DNA from 2 places in the Gilliamella sp. B2887 genome. Region 1 is predicted to be linked to the other one. Evidence: riboswitches for the same ligand, from Rfam matches in the RefSeq annotation. Region 1 holds a riboswitch; the other holds the start of a gene.

Region 1 (10,387 bases):
TAGGACGTGGTCTAAAAGATGTCAACTTTATTGCAGCTTATTCAAGCGATTTGGGACGTGCTCGCCAAACTGCCCGCATTGTTTTAGACGCAAAAGGACAATCATTACCAATTAACGAAATGAAAGCACTTCGCGAAACATGTTTTGGTGTTTTTGAAGGTGATTTTGATCCTAATATGTGGGGACCTGCGGCTAAACATTTAGGCTATTCAGACGACAAGGCGTTAATGGAAGAATTCTGGAAAGGCAAAATCAGATTAAACAAAATAATGGATGCCATTGCTGCTGTCGAAAAATCAGGTGAAGCAGAAAACTACAAAAAAGTTAAAACGCGTATGCAAGCTGCATTAAAAGTCATTGCTGAGTCAGCTAAAGCTCATGGTGGTGGTAATGTGCTAGTAGTATCCCACGGCATGGCCATCACAGCCATGGTTGAAGAATGGCTTGATACACCAGTCAAAGGAGGATTGGGTAATGCAAGTGTAACTAAAATTCGTTATACCGATGACGGTAAATTTATTGTCGAAAGTTTAGGTGATATGAGCTATGTTGAAAAAGGAAAAGCTCTCGAAAAATAAATGCAACAAGAAATAAATGCGATTAATGCGATTAAAAAGACTCACTTTAGTGAGTCTTTTTTACTTTGCATCATTATTGAGTAAAATCACTGTTTAACGTTTCTTTTATGAGCAGTGTTGCACAAATACTGATGAGTGACGCAACGGCAACATAATACCCTACCCAAGATAAATTCCCATTTGATACCAAATAATTGGCAATAATTGGCGCAATGGATGCCCCTAAAATGCCACCAATACTGTAAGCGACAGAAGATCCTGTATAACGAACATGGGTTGGAAAAATTTCAGGTAAAAAAGCGCCCATAGGAGCAAATACGATGCCCATTAAAAACAGCTCTAAAGATAGATAGCTCAAAACGAATCGATCTGAACCACTTGCCATAAACTGCGTCATAACTGTGCCAGATAAGGCGACACACAACAAGCCAACAACCAGTACAGGTTTACGCCCATATTTATCACTTAAACGAGCAGAGATTGGCGTCGCTATCGCCATAAAGACAATTGCAATACATAAAAAACCTAAAAAATTACCTTTAGTAATACCTAAATATTGGGTGCCATATTGTAATAAAAATGCAGTAGTGATATAGAATAAAGTATAACAACCAATCATTGAAAACGAACCTAAAGCCAATGTTTTCCAATGATGAACCAAAATGTCAATCGCTGGTATTTTAACTTGCTCTTTGCAGCGCAATGCTTTGGTAAAAATGGGGCTTTCAACCAATTTCAAACGCACATACAATCCAATAATCACCAATACTGCGCTTAATAAAAATGGTATACGCCATCCCCATTGTAAAAATTGTTCATTAGACAATGATAATGTAACCAACAAAAACACACCATTAGATAATAAAAAACCCACTGATGGTCCTAACTGTGGAAACATACCAAACAATGCTCGCTTATTTTGGGGGGCATTTTCCGTTGCCAGCAAAGCTGCGCCACCCCACTCACCACCAAGCCCTAACCCTTGTGCAAGTCTTAAAATGCACAGTAAAAACGGCGCCCAAAAACCAATAGCGCTATAGCCCGGTAATAATCCAATTCCGGTCGTGGCAACACCCATTAAAATAAGGGAAAACACTAAGGTTGATTTGCGCCCTATTTTGTCACCGAAATGCCCAAATAAAAAGGCGCCAATTGGACGAGCAACAAAGGCAATACCAAATGTGGCAAAAGATTGTAACGCCTGAGCAGATGGGGAACTGTCAGGGAAAAATACCGGTCCAATGACCAAAGCAGCCGCTGTTGCATAGATATAAAAATCATAAAACTCAATAGCTGTACCGATAAAACTGGCCAAAGCAACTCGAGACATTGAATTAGCAGATGTAATGTTTGAATCCATAATCCTATTCCCTTCAATATAGTTGTAATTTTAAGATAAATAAAGACATTATAATCAGAGTTAATGCTTTTACCATGTAAAATAAAAAAAATTATAACCATATCCATAATATAAGAAGTCGATATAATAGATCGCGTGCATCTTTACTCAATAAGGATATTTATGTTTTATCTCTGCACCTATTGCTCGCCAATGGGTTTAATCACGCTTGCTAGTGAGCAAAATAAATTGGTTGGTGTCTGGATCGAAGGGCAAAAATATTTCGGACAGATAGAACATGCTCAAAAACACCATCAGCCTAATTTACCCATCTTCAATACGACCAAGAAATGGCTTGACGACTACTTTAACGGTAAAAAACCAACAATTGAAACATTACCCTTAGCGCCACAAGGAACACCTTTTCGACATTTGGTCTGGGATATTTTATGCCAAATTCCTTATGGTCAAGTCATTACTTATGGCGACATCGCCAAACAAATCAAGAAAAAAACCAATACAGCAAGCATGTCAAGCCAAGCAGTGGGTGGGGCTGTTGGTCATAACCCAATATCCATTATCATTCCATGTCATCGCGTCATTGGCGCTAAAGGTAATTTAACCGGTTATGCAGGTGGAATTGATAAAAAAATTGCCTTACTCAAACTGGAAAATGTAGATACGTCTCAATTTGTTATTCCAACCAAAGGGACCGCACTTTAACGAATTGAAACATCAATATGCCTAGCTGTATGTGAGGAAAACAGGTATCATTGCTGATTAAACAATGAATTATATCATTAATCTTATGAATATGAGAAATTTTTAGGCGTCGTGTTAAGTTGCTGTTATCAACCATGCAAATGTATCATAAGATAGATAACGCAATAATCATCATTATGCTAAAAAAGAGGCACCCCACTGGGGTGATCCCATTATAATTTATATGTTCGAATTTATCTGTACAAAATCCTTTAAGGCATTATACTGTGCAATCATTAAAAAATAGAATAATCAATCAATAAACAAATAAAATGAGAAATGTACTGCTCAGCTTATTGTTAATCATATCTTTCCCCGCATTCAGTTCCATTTATGCTTATAAAGGTTATATTGCCGACAACCCAATTATGTTGTATATAGAAACCTATTTAAATCACATTAATAAAGGTTTTTGGGTTTATCAAAATGACTTTCAACAACACCTGAATACACTATCTAATGAATGTGAATTCATCCGTTCATGCCCTGAAAATAGAACCCGTTTAGTTCTGTACGATGAGCAAGATATCTATATTGATGAAATCTCTAAAAAAATAAAAGTGAAGGATTCAAGTCATTATTTTAAATTTATCAACCTGCACTTTGAACACGCTGACACTCAAAAGTTTTTACCTGAAACATTAAAGGGTTATTGGTTCGATGGAAAAGTACATCAACAATACTCTGTAGTATTACAAAAACAGTTTGTCATAAATGACCAGTCCACTGCCGAATTAAATCGCATTGAATTATTACAATCCACTTCCTTGAGCAAAGTCTATTTTACGGCCGTTTTATCAAAACAGAAAAACAATCACATCAAATTAGTAGGTATTAATGTTTACGATAAAAAACATCATAACTTGCTGCAACAAATCCAAAATTTAGATTACAGTTACAACGGTTTTAACAGTATTAGTCTTGAAGATATCAACTTTGATGGTAAAGCGGATTTAGCCATTAAAAAGTATCGCTCAAATGCCAGATTAGGCGATAACTACGACTATTATCTCAATGACAACGGTAAATTTATCGCAACAAACTTATGGGGAAGTAACATCAACTTTAACAAAAAAGACAAATCAGCAACTGGCACAAAAACATGTTATGATTATGACGAAAAAGAGCAAAAAATCCTGATTCAAATCGATAGCGTTTATCACTACAAAAATAAACACTATATTCATAAATCAAATCATTGCCAGATACATTTTTTTAATGCTCAAATAAGCCGTCAATGTACCGAAATGGAATACAATGCTTGTTTATTAAAACGAAATAATATCAATACTGAAAATCCACACTATTTAGGTGAAGATAATATTTTGCACAAAAACATGGTGTGGGATAAAGGTAAATTAATTGATGGAGTTATAGATGATTGATTATGATGCTTTTCCTGAACAACGACAATCTTACATTCAACAGTTATTGAAAGACAAAGGTCGAGTCGTTAATGCTGACTTAATTAAATTACTCGGTGTTTCAGAACACACGATTCGCCGCGATTTACAAAAACTTACGCGCGATGGAATCTGCAAACGTGTTTATGGAGGCGCGGTCAGTCAGTTAAAACAATCAGCCAGCTTCGAAACAAGAATGACGCAAAGCGTTAGTGAAAAATCATCGGTTGCCAAACGATGCGCTGAACTGATCAAAGACAATTCCTGTATATTTATTGACGCAGGCTCAACCTATTTGACCATGGCAAGCTATATCCCCACCGATATGAATTTAACCATTGTGACAAATTCTCCTCAAATTGCTTCACTTCTCAGTAGTCGAACTCAGGGGGAGCTTATTTTACTTGGTGGAAGAGTTAACCCTCAAACAGGCAGTACCATGGGTTCAGATACGGTAAATCAAATTCGTAACATGGTCTTTGATCAAACATTTATTGGTGTCTGTGGACTCGATCCACAAGCCGGATTAAGTGCCGTTTATTATGAAGACGCTTGTTTTAAAAAGGAAGTGATTGCCCAAAGTAATGAAGTTGTCGCCGCTGTAATTGCCGATAAAATGTTACAGATAGCCCGTTATAAAGTAGCAACGTGTGAAGATATCGATATTGTTGTAGTCAGTCAAGAAACGAAAATTGAAGGTTTTGAGAATTTTGATCTAACAATAGAAGTCGCCTAATGGATTCGCATCAAGGTCGAGCGAATCTATTTTTTAGCTACGTTGATTGTAAAGTTAATATCAATTGAATGGTTTTTAGAACGGCACTATCACGGTTATAGCCAGTAATAAACTTAGCTTTCGCTTTCGTTTCTTCAAAAGCATTACGCATGGCAAAACTGTATTGGGCTTGTTCTAATAATTCAATATCGTTATAACCATCGCCAAATGCCATAGTTTCCTGAGCCGTTACTTTAAGCATTTCTTGTAATTTCTTGATAGTAGTACCTTTATGCACATCATAATCAGTGATATCAATCCAAGTTGCCTCTGATACAACAATATACACCTTATCCTCATAAGGGGTTAAATGCAAACGCGTTTGTGGACATTGCCCCGTTTCATCATAGACCGTGATTTTAATAAAATCATCGGAAATTGAACTGAGTTCATCAACTTCAATAATAGCAGCATAAGATCCACGAACTTTTTGTTTCAATCTTACTGGTAAATCGGAACGAATCACTGCCCCTTTTGCTGTACAGGCAATGATGACATGATCGGTACTGACTTGTTCCAATGTTTTGATAATACGTTGTCCTACCTCATTGGGTAAAAAAGAACGATAGATAAATTCTCCATTAAATTTAATTGTTGTAGCACTGTCACCAACGATCCAAATCCGTTTACTCTCATCACCAAACAACTCTTCTACCCGCTCACACTGTTTGCCTGTACAAGCAACAAAATGGACATTCTCATTTGTCATTTGTGCATAAACTTTTGCAAACAGTTCACGATCATAATCGCCTTGTTCGTTTAAAAAAGTTCCGTCTAAATCACTGATAATTAATTTAATCATTTATTTTTCCTCTCACTCACTAATGGATATTTTATTAATATGATTTAGTATGATGCTTTATGATGGATTTAGCAATATTTTATTACTTTCTGTTGTTGATTTTTATTTTATCTTAACGTAATTTAAAGCCAAGTGTTGAATATAATGTTACATTATAAGTTAATGGATAATATTAACATTAATAAATTTTACCTAGTTCATTAAAAGAAGATTAAAGATTTAATTTTAGTCATAAATGAAGAAAAGGCATCAACATCGAGCATGTTAATTAGGTGAAATCCCTACCAATAATAAATGAACGGTATTACAGAAAAGATCCTATTCTTCTTAACTATAATTGCTTTTATGACCCATTAATGGAATTAAGTAGAAAGATTGATGATTGAATTCTGACATTAGACAGTAATTTAAAATAGACGGGACATCAGTTTGCACTCTCTGAAAATAACCGATTAAAAACATATTGTTTTGTATCATTTAATCGATGAAGATAAGTAATAAAAAAGCCTGAAAACATATTGTTTTCAGGCTTTTAATTTAAAAAATCAGGATATTAGGATTGTTTGGCTTCAATGTTATCACCCACTAATTCCAAATGAATGGTTTTACCTGGCACAAGTTTACCTGATAAGATTTGTTGTGCTAATGGGTTTTCAATCTCTTGTTGAATTGCACGTTTTAATGGTCTTGCTCCATAAATTGGGTCAAAACCAACTTTGGCAAGTTGCTCCAACGCTGCATCAGAGATGTCCAATTGATAACCGCGTTCATCCAAACGTTTTTCCACATGAGCCAATTGAATTCTGGCTATTGCTTTGATATTTTCTTGACCAAGTGGATGGAATACCACAGTTTCATCAATACGATTGATAAATTCTGGTCTAAAGTGTTTCGTTACCACAGTCATTACTAACGCTTTCATCTCATCATAACTTAATTCAACATGACCTTGTATCAAGTCTGAACCTAAATTAGATGTCATAATAATCACTGTGTTTCGGAAATCAACGGTACGCCCTTGTCCATCAGTTAAGCGTCCATCATCCAATACTTGTAATAAAATATTAAAGACATCCGGATGTGCTTTTTCCACTTCATCCAATAAAATGACGGAATAAGGACGACGTCGCACTGCTTCAGTCAAATAACCGCCTTCTTCATACCCTACATAACCCGGAGGTGCACCAATTAAACGTGCCACTGAGTGTTTTTCCATAAATTCAGACATATCGATTCTGACCATGGCATCTTCGCTATCAAACATAAAGTTAGCCAAAGCTTTACAAAGTTCGGTTTTACCTACACCCGTTGGTCCCAAAAATAAGAAAGAACCAATTGGTTTGTTTGGATCAGAAAGTCCTGCTCGACTACGACGAATCGCATTAGCTACCGCAACTACGGCTTCTTCTTGACCTATCACACGTTTATGTAACGCATCTTCCATATGCAATAATTTATCTTTTTCACTTTCCAGCATTCTTGAAACAGGAATACCCGTAGCTTTAGATAAAACTTCGGCAATTTCGTTATCGGTAACTTTATTACGCAATAACCTCATGGTTTTGCCTTCTAGCTGTGTTGCCGATGCCAGTTTTTTCTCAAGTTCGGGGATTTTGCCATATTGAAGCTCCGACATTTTATTGAGATCACCAGCACGTCGAGCTTGTTCTATTTCAGTGCGTGCTTTTTCCAACTCTGCTTTGATTGTCTGAGTACCCGAAACAGCAGCCTTCTCTGACTTCCACTCTTCTTCAAGTGACGCATACTCTTTTTCTTTCTCAGAAAGTTCATCATTTAGCATCTCAAGTCGTTTCTTACTCGCATCATCAGACTCTTTCTTAAGCGCTTGTTGCTCAAGTTTCAACTGAATAATACGGCGTTCAAGTCTATCTAATGATTCCGGTTTTGAATCCATTTGCATACGTATACTTGACGCAGCTTCATCAATTAAATCTATGGCCTTATCTGGAAGCATACGATCGGAAATATAACGATGCGATAACGTAGCAGCAGCCACAATTGCGGGATCCGTGATTTGGACATGGTGATGCAATTCATAACGCTCTTTCAAACCACGCAATATAGCAATCGTATCTTCAACAGTAGGTTCAGCCACATACACTTTTTGGAATCGACGTTCTAAAGCGGGATCTTTTTCAATATATTGACGATACTCATCCAACGTTGTAGCACCAACACAATGTAATTCACCGCGGGCTAATGCGGGTTTTAACATATTACCTGCATCCATTGCCCCATCGCTTTTACCTGCACCAACCATGGTATGGATTTCATCAATGAATAAAATAATGCGCCCTTCTTCTTTGGCTAAATCTTTTAAAACGGCTTTTAAACGTTCTTCAAATTCACCGCGATATTTTGCGCCAGCAATTAACGCCCCCATATCTAAAGACAGTACTCGTTTATTCCGTAATCCCTCAGGCACTTCACGATTAACAATGCGTTGCGCAAGTCCTTCAACAATGGCTGTTTTACCCACACCTGGTTCACCAATTAACACTGGATTGTTTTTAGTACGACGTTGTAATACTTGGATTGTACGGCGAATTTCTTCATCACGCCCAATGACTGGATCAAGCTTACCTTGTTCAGCACGCTCGGTTAAATCAATGGTATATTTTTTCAACGCACCACGTTGATCTTCGGCATTAGCATCGTTCACGTTATCACTTCCTCTTATTTGACTTACTGCCTGATTCAATCTTTCTTTGGTCACACCGGCTTTTTTAAGAATATCACCTAAACTGCCTTTTTCTTCTAACGCTGCTAATATAAAGAGTTCGGATGAGATATAACTGTCGCCATTTTTTTGCGCTAACTTGTCACAAAGATTGAATACACGTACAAAATCTTGAGATGGAATGACTTCTCCTCCCACACCTTGTACTTGTGGCAATCGATCAATTGCTTGATTGAGTTCTTGTTGTAACATTGTCACATTTGCCCCCGCTGCTGCCAGTAACGGCTTGATACTGCTGCCTTCTTGATTCAGCATGGCGGTTAAAACATGAACAGGCTCAATATACTGATTATCTTTACCTAATGCTAATGATTGTGCATCAGCTAAAGCTTGTTGAAACTTATTAGTGAGTTTATCTAACCTCATATTAATTATCTCCTGAGCAATAGATTTGGCTTAAATGCTTTAAGCAGATAAACCATTTGCATGGTTACTAAATGAGTGTGGAAAGATAAATTTCAAGAGTTTTTTATGAAATTTTTTACAAAAAATCGACAATAAAATGAATTTATATTCAGTTACTGAAATAAGCAAAATATAAATGTTCAATTTTACAACATTAGTGTAATGAATATTGCTCGTAATAACAATTGTAAGATGACATTTAGCCGCTAATCGATTATATTAGCCGCTCTATTTTGTTAGATGGTCTAACCGTGGTTCGTGATCCATCCCACGAAAAAAAACTAGGAATAATACATGTTCAAAATTGCTAAAGAATTTCAATTCGATGCTTGTCATATGTTAGACGGGCACAACAAAAAATGTCATAACCTTCACGGACATACTTATCGCTTATTGGTCGAAATTAAAGGTGATCTGATAGCTACGGGTTCCAGTGCAGATATGGTCATGGATTACGCTGATTTAAAAGCGATTGTTAAACAGCACATTGTGGATCCGCTTGATCATGCTTACCTTTATAATCAAAATAATGCTAATGAATGCCGTATCGCTTCACTATTGCAAGAGATGGATCGAAAAATTTTTGCCTTTCCTTGTCGCACCACTGCCGAAGGGATGAGTAAATTTATTTTTGATTGCCTGTCACAATACTTACCTATCTCGATGATCAAACTTTGGGAAACCCCCACATCTTACTGTGAGTACCATCGGAGCGAAAAATGACGGAATTTCGTATTGTTGAAATCTTCGAATCATTACAAGGCGAAGGTTATAATACAGGCATGCCTGCCATTTTTATTCGTTTTGCTGGGTGTAATTTAAATTGCGTTTGGTGTGATACTAATTTTCGCCGATTTACCCGTTTTACACGAGATCAGTTATTGACTAAAGTGAAACAATATACCAGCAAAAACATCATTATTACTGGGGGTGAACCAACGATGGTTACCGCCCTACCAGAATTACTTTTCCCCCTAAAACAAGCCGGCTACTTTGTTGCTATTGAAAGTAATGGATTAGGTAAAGTCGATCCTTTAATTGACTATATCGCCCTTAGCCCTAAATTTTGTTATCAAGCACGATACCAAAAAATCGCTCAACCGACTGCAAACGAAGTGCGAATTGTTGCTGAAAATCATGCAGACTTTCTCCCTTTTTGCCAATATATCGAACACCAGATTCAAGCCAAACGATATTATCTATCTCCTTGCGAAAAAAAGGGGGAATTTAATATGCTTGAAACAATTGAATTACTTGGCAAAATCAACCAAAACCGCATCGACAACAAATGGTTACTAAGCATTCAAACGCATAAGTTTGCTCATATTGAGTAATCGTTTAATTCTTTGCTATTAGTTAACTGAATAAAAAACAGATTTAGGCACTAAAATTTAATCAGTCAGCTCTACTGTTCAGCGCTATTTAATTTGGTAATGATGATGTTTTATCAAATTTTAGTAAGTTTGTTTTGTCATTCACCTTATTCATTCTGCTAATGTCAATAAGGCGTTTGACTTGCCAAATGATGAGTGTTGGTAAGGTAATAATTCTGATGAAAAAAT
Region 2 (10,387 bases), on a different contig from region 1:
TGGATTTTCTCACTTCTAACCACAAGGAAGCAATAGGTTTGTCAAAATTGATCGTCATTAATTTTTCAATCAAATGATTTAAAAGCTCTTTCGCTAGCCCTTGTTGCCTAAATTGAGGGTGAATGGCAATGTTAAATAAATTAGCTTCATCGGCAACCAGCTGGCAGATGCAAAATCCGATTATTTTATTATCTATGGTTAATTTCAAATTTAAATAATGCTCACCTTGATTGGAAAAGAACGTTGGTTTAGACCAAGGGATCCTATGACAAAGCTGCTCTAGAGCAAAAGCCTCGGTTAAATCATTGTGAGTGAGGGTGGAAATAGTTTTCATATTGGCATAATTGTCGCCAAAGTTGGCGCTTTTGTTGTGGTGCATTAGCTAGAACATCTAAACTGGAAGTTTGGATGGTTAATTGATTTTGCCACATTTCATCAGGTATGATATCAATAAACCAAACAACCGTTTTTATATCGCTAGCTGGAACAATGAATTGTGATGGAGTAAGTATTAAGACTTGATTTTCTTTAAGTCGAATAGCGTTAAGGATATCTGTATATATTTTTTGTGTTGGTTTTTGTTCAGCAACAACAATCAAACGAATCTCATCACTAATATGGATTGTCATTTCACCTTTGAATACTGTTGAATTACGCAAAATGTATTGAGTAATATTGCATTGTTGCAAATACCAATCTTGTTCAGTCATTATTGAATTACTGTTTTTTTATTAGAGAATAATAAGGGTTAATTGTATAATTAACAGATAAAATTATAAAGGTTTTTTCATCGAGGTACTATGTCAACATCCGTTTTTACTCCAGCAAGTCAGGTAATTGAACGTCATCAAACATTTTTTCATGATAAAAATGTGATTATTGCAGGTGATATTCAAGATAGTTATCCAGCAATAATGGTCGCAAATCAAGTTAAAATTCATTGCACTCAATTTCATACTTATTTACGTCTAAAAAATAGTGTGCGTGGTGCTCAAACCATTTTTTCGTTGCTGCCGGATACGGAGTTTTATGTTGGAATGAATACACTAATTTATTACTGGCCAAAAACGAAAAGTGAAGCACAATTCCAGCTTTCTTATTTACTTAATAATATGCCCAAAGGAAGCGATATCTTTATTGTTGGCGAAAATCGTACAGGAGTAAAAAGTGTTGAAGCTTTATTACAAGATTTCGGTTCCATCCAAAAAATGGATAGTGCAAGACGTTGTGGATTGTATCATTTTCAAGCCGATAGTCGCTTAGCATTTGAACTCAATGAATGGTGGTTGAGCTACCATATTACTATTGAAAATCAAAATATTGAAATTAAAAGTTTACCAGGCGTATTTAGTCAAAAAGGGTTAGATGCAGGTTCCGAATTATTATTGAATGCAGTCATTGACCATGCTGAAATCATTAAAGGCAATGTGTTAGATGTTGGGTGTGGTTCGGGCATATTATCTACGATATTAGGTAAGCTATACCCAGATATTGAGCTCACTTTGTCAGATGTGAGTAGCGCAGCAATGGAGTCAAGTAAAATCACACTAAATTGCAATAATGTCAAAGGGACTGTTGTTGCAAGTGATGTATTTTCCAATTTAAATGATAAATATCATCTTATTATTTCTAATCCTCCTTTTCACGATGGTAAAGAGACAAGTTACACAGCAGTCAATGCATTAATTAAAGAAGCCAAAAAACACTTAAAATTAAATGGTTTTTTGTGCATCGTGGCCAATTCATTTTTGCCTTATCAATCGATTTTAGATGAAACATTCAAAAATGTGGAAGTCATTGCACAAACCACTAAATTCAAAGTCTATTTAGCCAGTCATTAAGTATCTAACCGCATTAATTAAATTGATTAAATAAGTTACGGTGGTAGCCGTAACTTTCTTAATTTATTAAATTACTCGTGAAAACTGCTGTTGTCTTGCCATTTTACGCATATAAATATCAAAACACATGCAGATATTGCGGATCAATAAATGACCTTTTGGAGCGACTTGAATTGTATCGCTATGTATGGTGATCAGTCCATCTTTCTGTAATGGTTGTAAAAGTGCCAAATCTTCGGCAAAATAGTCATTAAAATCGATATCGTATTGCTGTTCAATCACTTTCTTATCAAGATAAAAATGACAAATCAGTTGCTTTATTACATCACGACGAATAAGGTCATCACGTTCTAACGTAAAACCTTTCCATAGACCATTACCGATTTTCTCGACTTGTTGCTGATAGATTTTAAGATCTTTTTGATTTTGCGCATAACTATCACCTAACATGCTAATTGCAGAGACGCCTAATCCTAGCAAATCTGCATCCCCTTGCGTTGTATAACCTTGAAAGTTTCGATGTAATTTATTGTGCTGTTGAGCAAGGGCGAGTTCATCGGTTGGTTTAGCAAAGTGGTCCATGCCAATATATTGATAACCTGATTGGGTTAATTTTTCTATACTTGTTTGTAAAATCAGTAATTTTTCCGAAGCACTGGGTAAATCGTTATCTTTGATTTTGCGCTGAGCTGCAAAGCGACTCGGTAAATGCGCATAATTGAACACACTTAAACGATCCGGAGAAATATCAATCACTTTATTGAGGGTTTCGGTGAAACTGGCAACGGTCTGTTTAGGTAAACCATAAATTAAATCGAGACTAATGGAGTCGAAATGATTTTTTCGAGCTTGATCGATCAATGAACGAATCAAATGTTCGTCTTGTTCTCGATTAATCAGATTTTGGATCTCGTGGTTAAAATCCTGAATTCCCATACTTAAGCGGTTAAAGCCAACTTGGGCTAAATGATCGATAGTTTGTGACGTAATTTCACGAGGATCAATTTCAATTGACATTTCAGCATTGTCAGCAAATTGAAAATGGGATTTTAGCGAGCTGATTAATCGGCTAATTTCTTGATCTGTTAAAAAGGTAGGTGTTCCTCCTCCCCAATGCATTTGTGTAACAATTCTGTTTTGGAAAAGTTTGGCTCGTTTTGCTATTTCAATTTCTAAAATATCCAGGTATTTGGTGACTTTCTGGGTTTGACGTGTAATAAGTTTATTACAACCACAAAAATAGCAAAGTTTATGACAAAACGGAATGTGTACATATAAAGATAAAGGTTGGGTAGGGTAACGAGACGTCGCGTTCAAAAAATCCTGTTCATTATAATTTTCATTAAATTCAAGGGCAGTAGGATATGAAGTATATCTTGGACCAGAATAGTTATATTTTTTAATTAAAGCCTGATCCCATAATTGTTTTTCAGTCATACTTCTGTTTCCGTTTAAGTCTGTGTTTAGCATTATTATATCCATGACTTAGTAAAGTTGGTTTTTGCTTAGTTACACTTTTTGCTCTGTTTCTTGTTTTCAGCTTGATCTGATTTGTTTTACGCAAATACAATAATGTGCAAATAAATAATCCAAAATATAAATTTAACATTATCAATAATGGCATTATTATCTGCTCGCTATGTGTTATAAATTACAGTTCGAATAAGACATCTGTTATTATAGCATTCAGTCAGGGATATTTTTTATAACTCTTTCCCTGACCTTACTACAAAAATGAATGGTATTGGGTGAAGTAAGACCCTTACCCATTATTAATTACGTTTTAATAAACTTACGATATCTTCCTTCTCATCATCAAGAGCTTCAAAATCATCATCGATATAACCTAATTCTTGCATCAGTTCATCTATTCGATTCAATTTACTATCCAAATAAGTTTGTTGTTCTATAGTCAACTTGCCATTTTTTTCAACCAAATCTAGCAACATATCCAATTTAGGATCGTTTTCAAGTTGCTCTAATTCTTGTTGTGGTGATAAAACGGTTTTCTCTACTTTAGGTTGTTTAACAGCCTTAAGGGGATTCACCTTTGTATCAACAACTAAAGCAATCGGCGTTTTACTGCCTATACGTGGATCTTTCGCTACTTTTTGAGTATTGTTATTTTTGTTTTTATCTGTATTATTAAAGCGTGAACCACTAGGCAAACCTTTATGCTTGCGTTTACGTTTGAGTTCGCGAGACTCTTCATTAATTTCCTGACGGCTTTTTTTGAGTTTTTGTTTCGATTTAGATTTTAACATACTATCTCTGTTTTACAGTTTGGTTAATCATTTATTCAGTATATTTTATCAGTAAGTCTAAAATATAGCTATGAGGAAGACACATTGTGAATTAGTGATTGTAAAATTACAGTTTTATGTATAATCTGAGCCGAATATTCTTGAATCAATCGTTATAGAGAAATAAACATGAATAATCATTTGAGTCCTTACATGCAGTTTAGCCGTAAAGAATGGGCAAGCTTGCGTAATTCGGAACCAATGACCTTAACATCTGGAGAACTAATTTCTTTACAGGGAATCAATGAAGATTTATCAATGGATGAAGTAAGTGAAATTTACTTACCTTTATCAAGATTACTCAATTTTTATATTAGTAATAGTTTTAGTCGGCAGGCGGTATTATCTAAATTTTTAGGTAAAAGCCAAAAAATCCCTTACATAATTGGTATCGCGGGCAGTGTTGCTGTTGGTAAAAGTACTACGGCACGTGTATTACAGGCATTACTAACTCGTTGGCCTGAACATAGAAAAGTAGCGTTAGTTACTACGGATGGTTTTTTATATCCAAATAAATGCCTTGAAGAGCGCGGCATTATGAATAAAAAAGGTTTTCCACAATCCTACAACCTTAAAAAGCTAATTAACTTTGTTGCAGATATAAAATCAGGGCAAGCGGAAGTTAAAGCACCGGTTTATTCACATTTAGTTTATGATATTGTAGAAAATGAAGAGATCGTGATCGACAGTCCAGATATTTTGATTTTGGAAGGTTTAAATGTATTACAAGGTGCGGTCAATTATACTCAAGCACATAATCGAGTATTTGTTTCAGATTATGTTGATTTTTCGATATATGTTGACGCCGATTTATCTTTATTACATCATTGGTATGTGAACCGCTTTTTAAAATTTAGAGCAGGGGCCTTCAGTGATCCCAATTCATACTTCAATCACTATTCTCAATTACCAGAACAAGAGGCAATCAGCATCGCTAATCGCTTGTGGAGTGAGATAAACGAATTAAATTTAGTTGAAAACATTTTACCAACTCGAGAAAGAGCCAGTTTGATTTTGACAAAAGGTAACGATCACAAAGTAGATTATGTTCAATTAAGAAAATAAACTTAGGAGGATCAATATGAAATCAGCAATAGGGTTATTAAGTAAATTAAGCATTATCACTTTAGTTATGGCGTTTTCTGTAAATAGTTATGCATCAAGTAATGATGTACATGAAGGATTGACTTGCGATGCAAAAAAACAGGCCATCGAAGCAAAAATAGAACAAGCCAAAAAAGCCAATAATACTTTTGAAATCACAGGGCTTGAAAAAGCACTTCAACAAGTTAATACCAATTGTTCGGATGACACATTGGAACAAAAATACAAAAGATTAGTGGAAGAAAAAAGCAAAAATGTCTCTGACAAAACCAAAAAATTAGCAGAAAAAACCAAAGAGTATGAAAAAGATGGTATTAATGCAAATCAAGACAAAATTGATGCTCTAAAATCTAAATTGCACGATGCAGAAAAAGAACTCACTGAAGCAAAAAATAAATTAGCGGATTATTATGATAAAGTTAATACTAAGTAATCTTAGTTTTTAATTTTATTGAAATTAAAAAATAGATTCGAACAATAAAATAATATTGAAATTTGTGCAATTAATATTGACCTTGAGGAGATATATTACTTCTTGAGGTCATCTTTAATATCTCATATTAGCTAAAATTATGTTAATTTTCTTTAGTTCTATTTAGCTATTTTCTGTAAAAATGCTGTTAACCTAAAGTGCTACCAAAAACGATAAGTTTTATATGATCATTTATCTAAATATTATTAAATAAAACCATTAGAAATGGATGAATATTATGACAGATAATTTACGGCTATTAATTACAAAATTTTAAAACTTGAATACTGAAAATCGACTAAATGTATTCGATGTAAATATAATCAATTAAATTATTTTAATTTTCTATTACCAATTGTTAAAAAATAATTAGATAATCGCATTAGGACTATTAATAGTCCAAAGAACAACATGAGTCTTACAACGATATAAATAAACAGATTATAACATTGATCTTTATTATCCCTTTACTATTCATAAATTTATGACTATTGATTAAAAATCTTCTACAAGGATGTTTTTTTATCGGTAATGAATGTTGTCTTTTTGATAAAACAGAATGAGTGTTACACATAACAATTACTGAAAATAAACTGATCTCTTTTTTATAAAATTTTATTAGATAGCTAATTTTATAGAGTAATATTTGCTATTTTTCAAAGTTAACCGTTTCATTGTTTCCAAATCAGCTCTTAATTAATTTGATTAAAATGATGTTCTAGACTTTTTTAGTAAAAAAAGGTAAGGTGTGCGGCTTGTCTCGTGGTTCGTGAACCTCCCACGCAAAAAAACTAAGGAAAATTATGAGTAACGTTACATTATTAGGCGATCAGTCTGTTCGCTATCCAACAACCTATGCTCCGGAAATTCTGGAAACTTTTGATAACAAACATCCCGGTAATGATTATTTTGTTAAATTTAATTGTCCGGAATTTACGAGTCTTTGTCCTATTACAGGTCAGCCTGATTTCGCCACAATTTATATTTCTTATGTGCCTAATATCAAAATGGTTGAGAGTAAATCTCTTAAGCTGTATCTATTCAGCTTTCGAAATCATGGTGATTATCATGAAGATTGCATCAATATCATTATGAAAGATCTGATTAAGTTAATGGATCCTAAATACATTGAAGTGTGGGGTAAATTTACACCACGTGGTGGTATTTCAATTGATCCTTATGCCAATTATGGTAAATCCAATACTCAGTGGAAGCAAATTGCACTCAATCGCTTAGTTAATCATGATCTTTATCCCGAAAAAGTCGATAATCGCTAATTATCAATCTGACAGGAATTTTTAATGAAAAATCGTAAAGCACTAGTGATATTTTCTGGAGGGCAAGATTCGACGACTTGTCTGCTGCAAGCCATTGCCGATTATGGTCGTGAGAATGTTGAAACCATAAGCTTTCAATATGGTCAACGCCATAGTATTGAATTGGATAAAGCTAAGTGGATCGCCGAGGATTTAAGTGTCAAGCAAACCGTAATTGATACATCAGTGATCAAACATATGACCAATAATGCTTTGATTGATGATTCGCAAGAAATCAAAGCTGCACAAGATGGTGATTACCCAAATACTTTTGTTGATGGACGTAATATGTTGTTTTTACTGTTAGCGGGTTGTTATGCCAAGCAGAAAGGTATTAATGATATTATTATCGGCGTTTGTGAAACGGATTTTAGTGGTTATCCTGACTGTCGTGATATTTTTATTAAATCCATGAATGTATCGATGAATTTAGCGATGGATTATGCATTTAATATTAAAACACCCTTGATGTACCTGACTAAAGCTCAAACATGGGAAATGGCTGATAAATTGGGTTATCTTGATTATGTTCGCCAAAATACCCATACTTGTTATTACGGTGTAGAAGGGGGATGTGGTAAATGTCCTAGTTGTATGCTGCGTGATAAAGGTCTACAAGAATATTTAGCCCAAACTTAACCAATATTTATCTGGGTTCTCTCACCCCATTAAAAAAGGAAACAAATATGTATTTAAACGTTCATTCACAATTGATTGAAAAACAATTTACTCGACAGCAAAAACATAAAGCACTCGGCTGGTTGGCTTTTTTTCATATTATCGTTATTGCTTCCAGTAACTATTTGGTACAAATTCCATTTGATATTTTTGGATTTCATACTACTTGGGGAGCGTTCACTTTTCCATTTATCTTTTTGACCACTGATTTAACTATTCGTATTTTTGGTGCCAGTTTGGCGAGAAAAATTATTTTTGTGGTTATGATTCCCGCTTTATTGTTTTCGTACCTAATTTCGGTTCTATTTTTCGAAACCCATTGGGTAGGTTGGTCAGCATTGATTCATTTTAATAGCTTTGTTTTTCGAATTGCTTTAGCCAGTTTTGCGGCTTATTTAATTGGACAATTAATGGATATTACTGTTTTTAACTATTTAAGAAAAAATCGTTCTTGGTGGGTAGCACCTTCCGCTTCTGCAATTTTTGGAAATGGTATTGATACTATCGTCTTTTTTGCTATTGCTTTTTACAAAAGCAGTGATGAATTTATGGCCAATCACTGGGGTGAAATTTCGTTAATGGATTACAGTTTTAAAATTTTAATTTGTGGTTTGTTCTTTTTACCATTATATGGGATTATTTTGAATGTTATTTTAAAAAAATTAACTGCAAAAACGCTATAAACCAGTCAGTCATCACCCAATTATTTATAAATTACCAACATTTGGAGCTTATTGATCGTACAGTAAGTTCTAAATGCCAAGAGTACCACTTCAAATCAGTTTTTCTGAAAAATTCTGTTAAAAATTTGATTTATCATTTTATAAACAATTCCTATTATAAAGATTTTTTGCTAAACGTTTACTGACAGTGCATAATATTGATAAAAAATAATCACATCATTTTGTGAAATAAAAGGGTAAATGGGTGAAATCATGATATTGATTAAACACTTAGCGATATTAAGTTTGTTTTTAACGCTATGTGCTCAAGCCAATGATAACGAGCTTATGACAAAGATAATGGATAACAAAAAAAATAGCTCGACGCAAAATGTGAATATTGATTTGCAATCACCTATTGTATTTAATCCAACACCTGATTTAATCGAAAAATATAAAGATAAAAAACTAGAAATTCTTGATTGCTCAGAGATCATTCTTGATGGATCAAGTACTCTAGTTGTGACTTTTTCTGTTCCACTTCTACCCAAATTAAATTTTACAAATTTACTGAGATTAGTCGATAAGGAAACCGGTGTAGTCGATGGTGTCTGGGAGTTGTCTGATAATGGTTTGGAATTACGACATCGTTATCTTGCACCAAATCGTAAATTAGCATTAACGATCGATAAAATGTTAACGGCAATTAATAACAGTCGTTTACAATCAGTTTATGAAAAAGAATTAACGACTCAAGATCGTCATCCCATGGTGAATTTTGCCAGTACTGGATTATTATTACCGAGTAAATCCATGAGTGGATTACCTGTCACCACATTGAATGTTAATAAGGTCGACATTAACTTTTTTAAAATTAAGCCCGATAAATTAAGTGATTTTATTCATAAATTTGGCTTTATTAATAAACTTTCAGTTTGGCGTTCAGAAGAGATGAATGGCTATGCCGATTTAGTATATTCGTCACGTTTTGATCTTAATCCTAAACCCAATGCTCAAGAAACTGTTCTAGTCAACCTTTCAAAAATTAATGAACTTAATCAGGAAGGCGTTTATGTTGCCGTGATGAATGAATCTGGGACTTACAACGAATCAAATCCAGCAACCCTATTTTCAATAAGTAATATTGGAATTTCAGTTCATAACTATAAAAATCATAAATTTACGGTTATGGCTTATGGATTGGATGATGGTAAGCCTCTTGCAAATGTTGAAATAGCTTGTCGTAATCGTGGAAAAGTAGATAACAATTGTCAATATATTTTAGAAAAGACAGACCAAGATGGTTATGCTGAATTCACTATGGATAACAATGATGAATATCGGGTATTGACAGCCAGCGATGGAAAACAAACTTCATTTATATATATTGATCGCAATGCCCTTAATCTGACTGAATTCGATTTATCAGGCACACCTTATTATGACAAGCAATTATTTGTTTTTGGACCCCGAGATCTTTATCGTCCAGATGAAACTGTCTATTTTAATGCATTATTACGTAATGCCGATGGACAACCATTGCCTAACCAACCAATTATAGCAGATATGATTTCAGCTAATGGACGAGTAGTTAAAAATTTTCAATTAAAAAGCAATGCTGATACGAATGGTTTATATCAGGCTAATTATGTTATTCCATCTGATGCAGCAACAGGTAAATGGTCAATTCGTTTCAATCTAGGGGATGACATTTATCGTTATTGGTATTTTAAAGTGGAAGAATTTTTGCCAGAACGTATGGCGATGGAAATAACCAGTTCATCCAGCGGTCCAATATTAAGCGATGAAGACGTTTACTTTGATATCAAAGGTTGGTATTTGTATGGTGCACCAGCATCAGATAATCGCCTAGATGCTAATGTGTATTTAAAGAAAGTTGATTCTATTGCTGGATTAGCCGATTTTAAAATTGGTTCAGTAACAGACGCTAATCTCTACAGTGAACTTGGTTCGTTTGAGGAGAAATTAGATAACAATGGCTTAAAACAGC

What was found. Region 1 has a riboswitch for preQ1 ahead of queD (6-carboxytetrahydropterin synthase QueD). Riboswitches for the same ligand answer to the same signal wherever they lie in the genome.
Region 2: it holds a riboswitch for preQ1, as region 1 does, so the genes downstream of both, queF (preQ(1) synthase) here and queD (6-carboxytetrahydropterin synthase QueD) in region 1, are expected to answer to the same signal.

What each region holds. Positions count from the first base shown of each region.
Region 1 is NZ_JAFNMX010000010.1:88,366-98,752, forward strand. Features, by position in the region: gene J3U13_RS08835 (histidine phosphatase family protein) at 1-578, shown strand, start outside; gene J3U13_RS08840 (MFS transporter) at 652-1,938, opposite strand; gene J3U13_RS08845 (methylated-DNA--[protein]-cysteine S-methyltransferase) at 2,101-2,640, shown strand; gene J3U13_RS08850 (hypothetical protein) at 2,952-4,064, shown strand; gene J3U13_RS08855 (DeoR/GlpR family DNA-binding transcription regulator) at 4,057-4,818, shown strand; gene J3U13_RS08860 (Cof-type HAD-IIB family hydrolase) at 4,856-5,659, opposite strand; gene clpB (ATP-dependent chaperone ClpB) at 6,213-8,786, opposite strand; PreQ1 riboswitch class I at 9,071-9,116, shown strand; gene queD (6-carboxytetrahydropterin synthase QueD) at 9,120-9,548, shown strand; gene J3U13_RS08875 (7-carboxy-7-deazaguanine synthase QueE) at 9,545-10,159, shown strand.
Region 2 is NZ_JAFNMX010000004.1:33,562-43,948, reverse strand. Features, by position in the region: gene rimI (ribosomal protein S18-alanine N-acetyltransferase) at 1-334, opposite strand, end outside; gene J3U13_RS04675 (DNA polymerase III subunit psi) at 303-710, opposite strand; gene rsmC (16S rRNA (guanine(1207)-N(2))-methyltransferase RsmC) at 801-1,841, shown strand; gene hemN (oxygen-independent coproporphyrinogen III oxidase) at 1,908-3,278, opposite strand; gene yihI (Der GTPase-activating protein YihI) at 3,614-4,105, opposite strand; gene coaA (type I pantothenate kinase) at 4,274-5,209, shown strand; gene J3U13_RS04650 (DUF1090 domain-containing protein) at 5,226-5,681, shown strand; PreQ1 riboswitch class I at 6,477-6,521, shown strand; gene queF (preQ(1) synthase) at 6,524-6,997, shown strand; gene queC (7-cyano-7-deazaguanine synthase QueC) at 7,022-7,675, shown strand; gene J3U13_RS04635 (7-cyano-7-deazaguanine/7-aminomethyl-7-deazaguanine transporter) at 7,723-8,397, shown strand; gene J3U13_RS04630 (alpha-2-macroglobulin family protein) at 8,650-10,387, shown strand, end outside.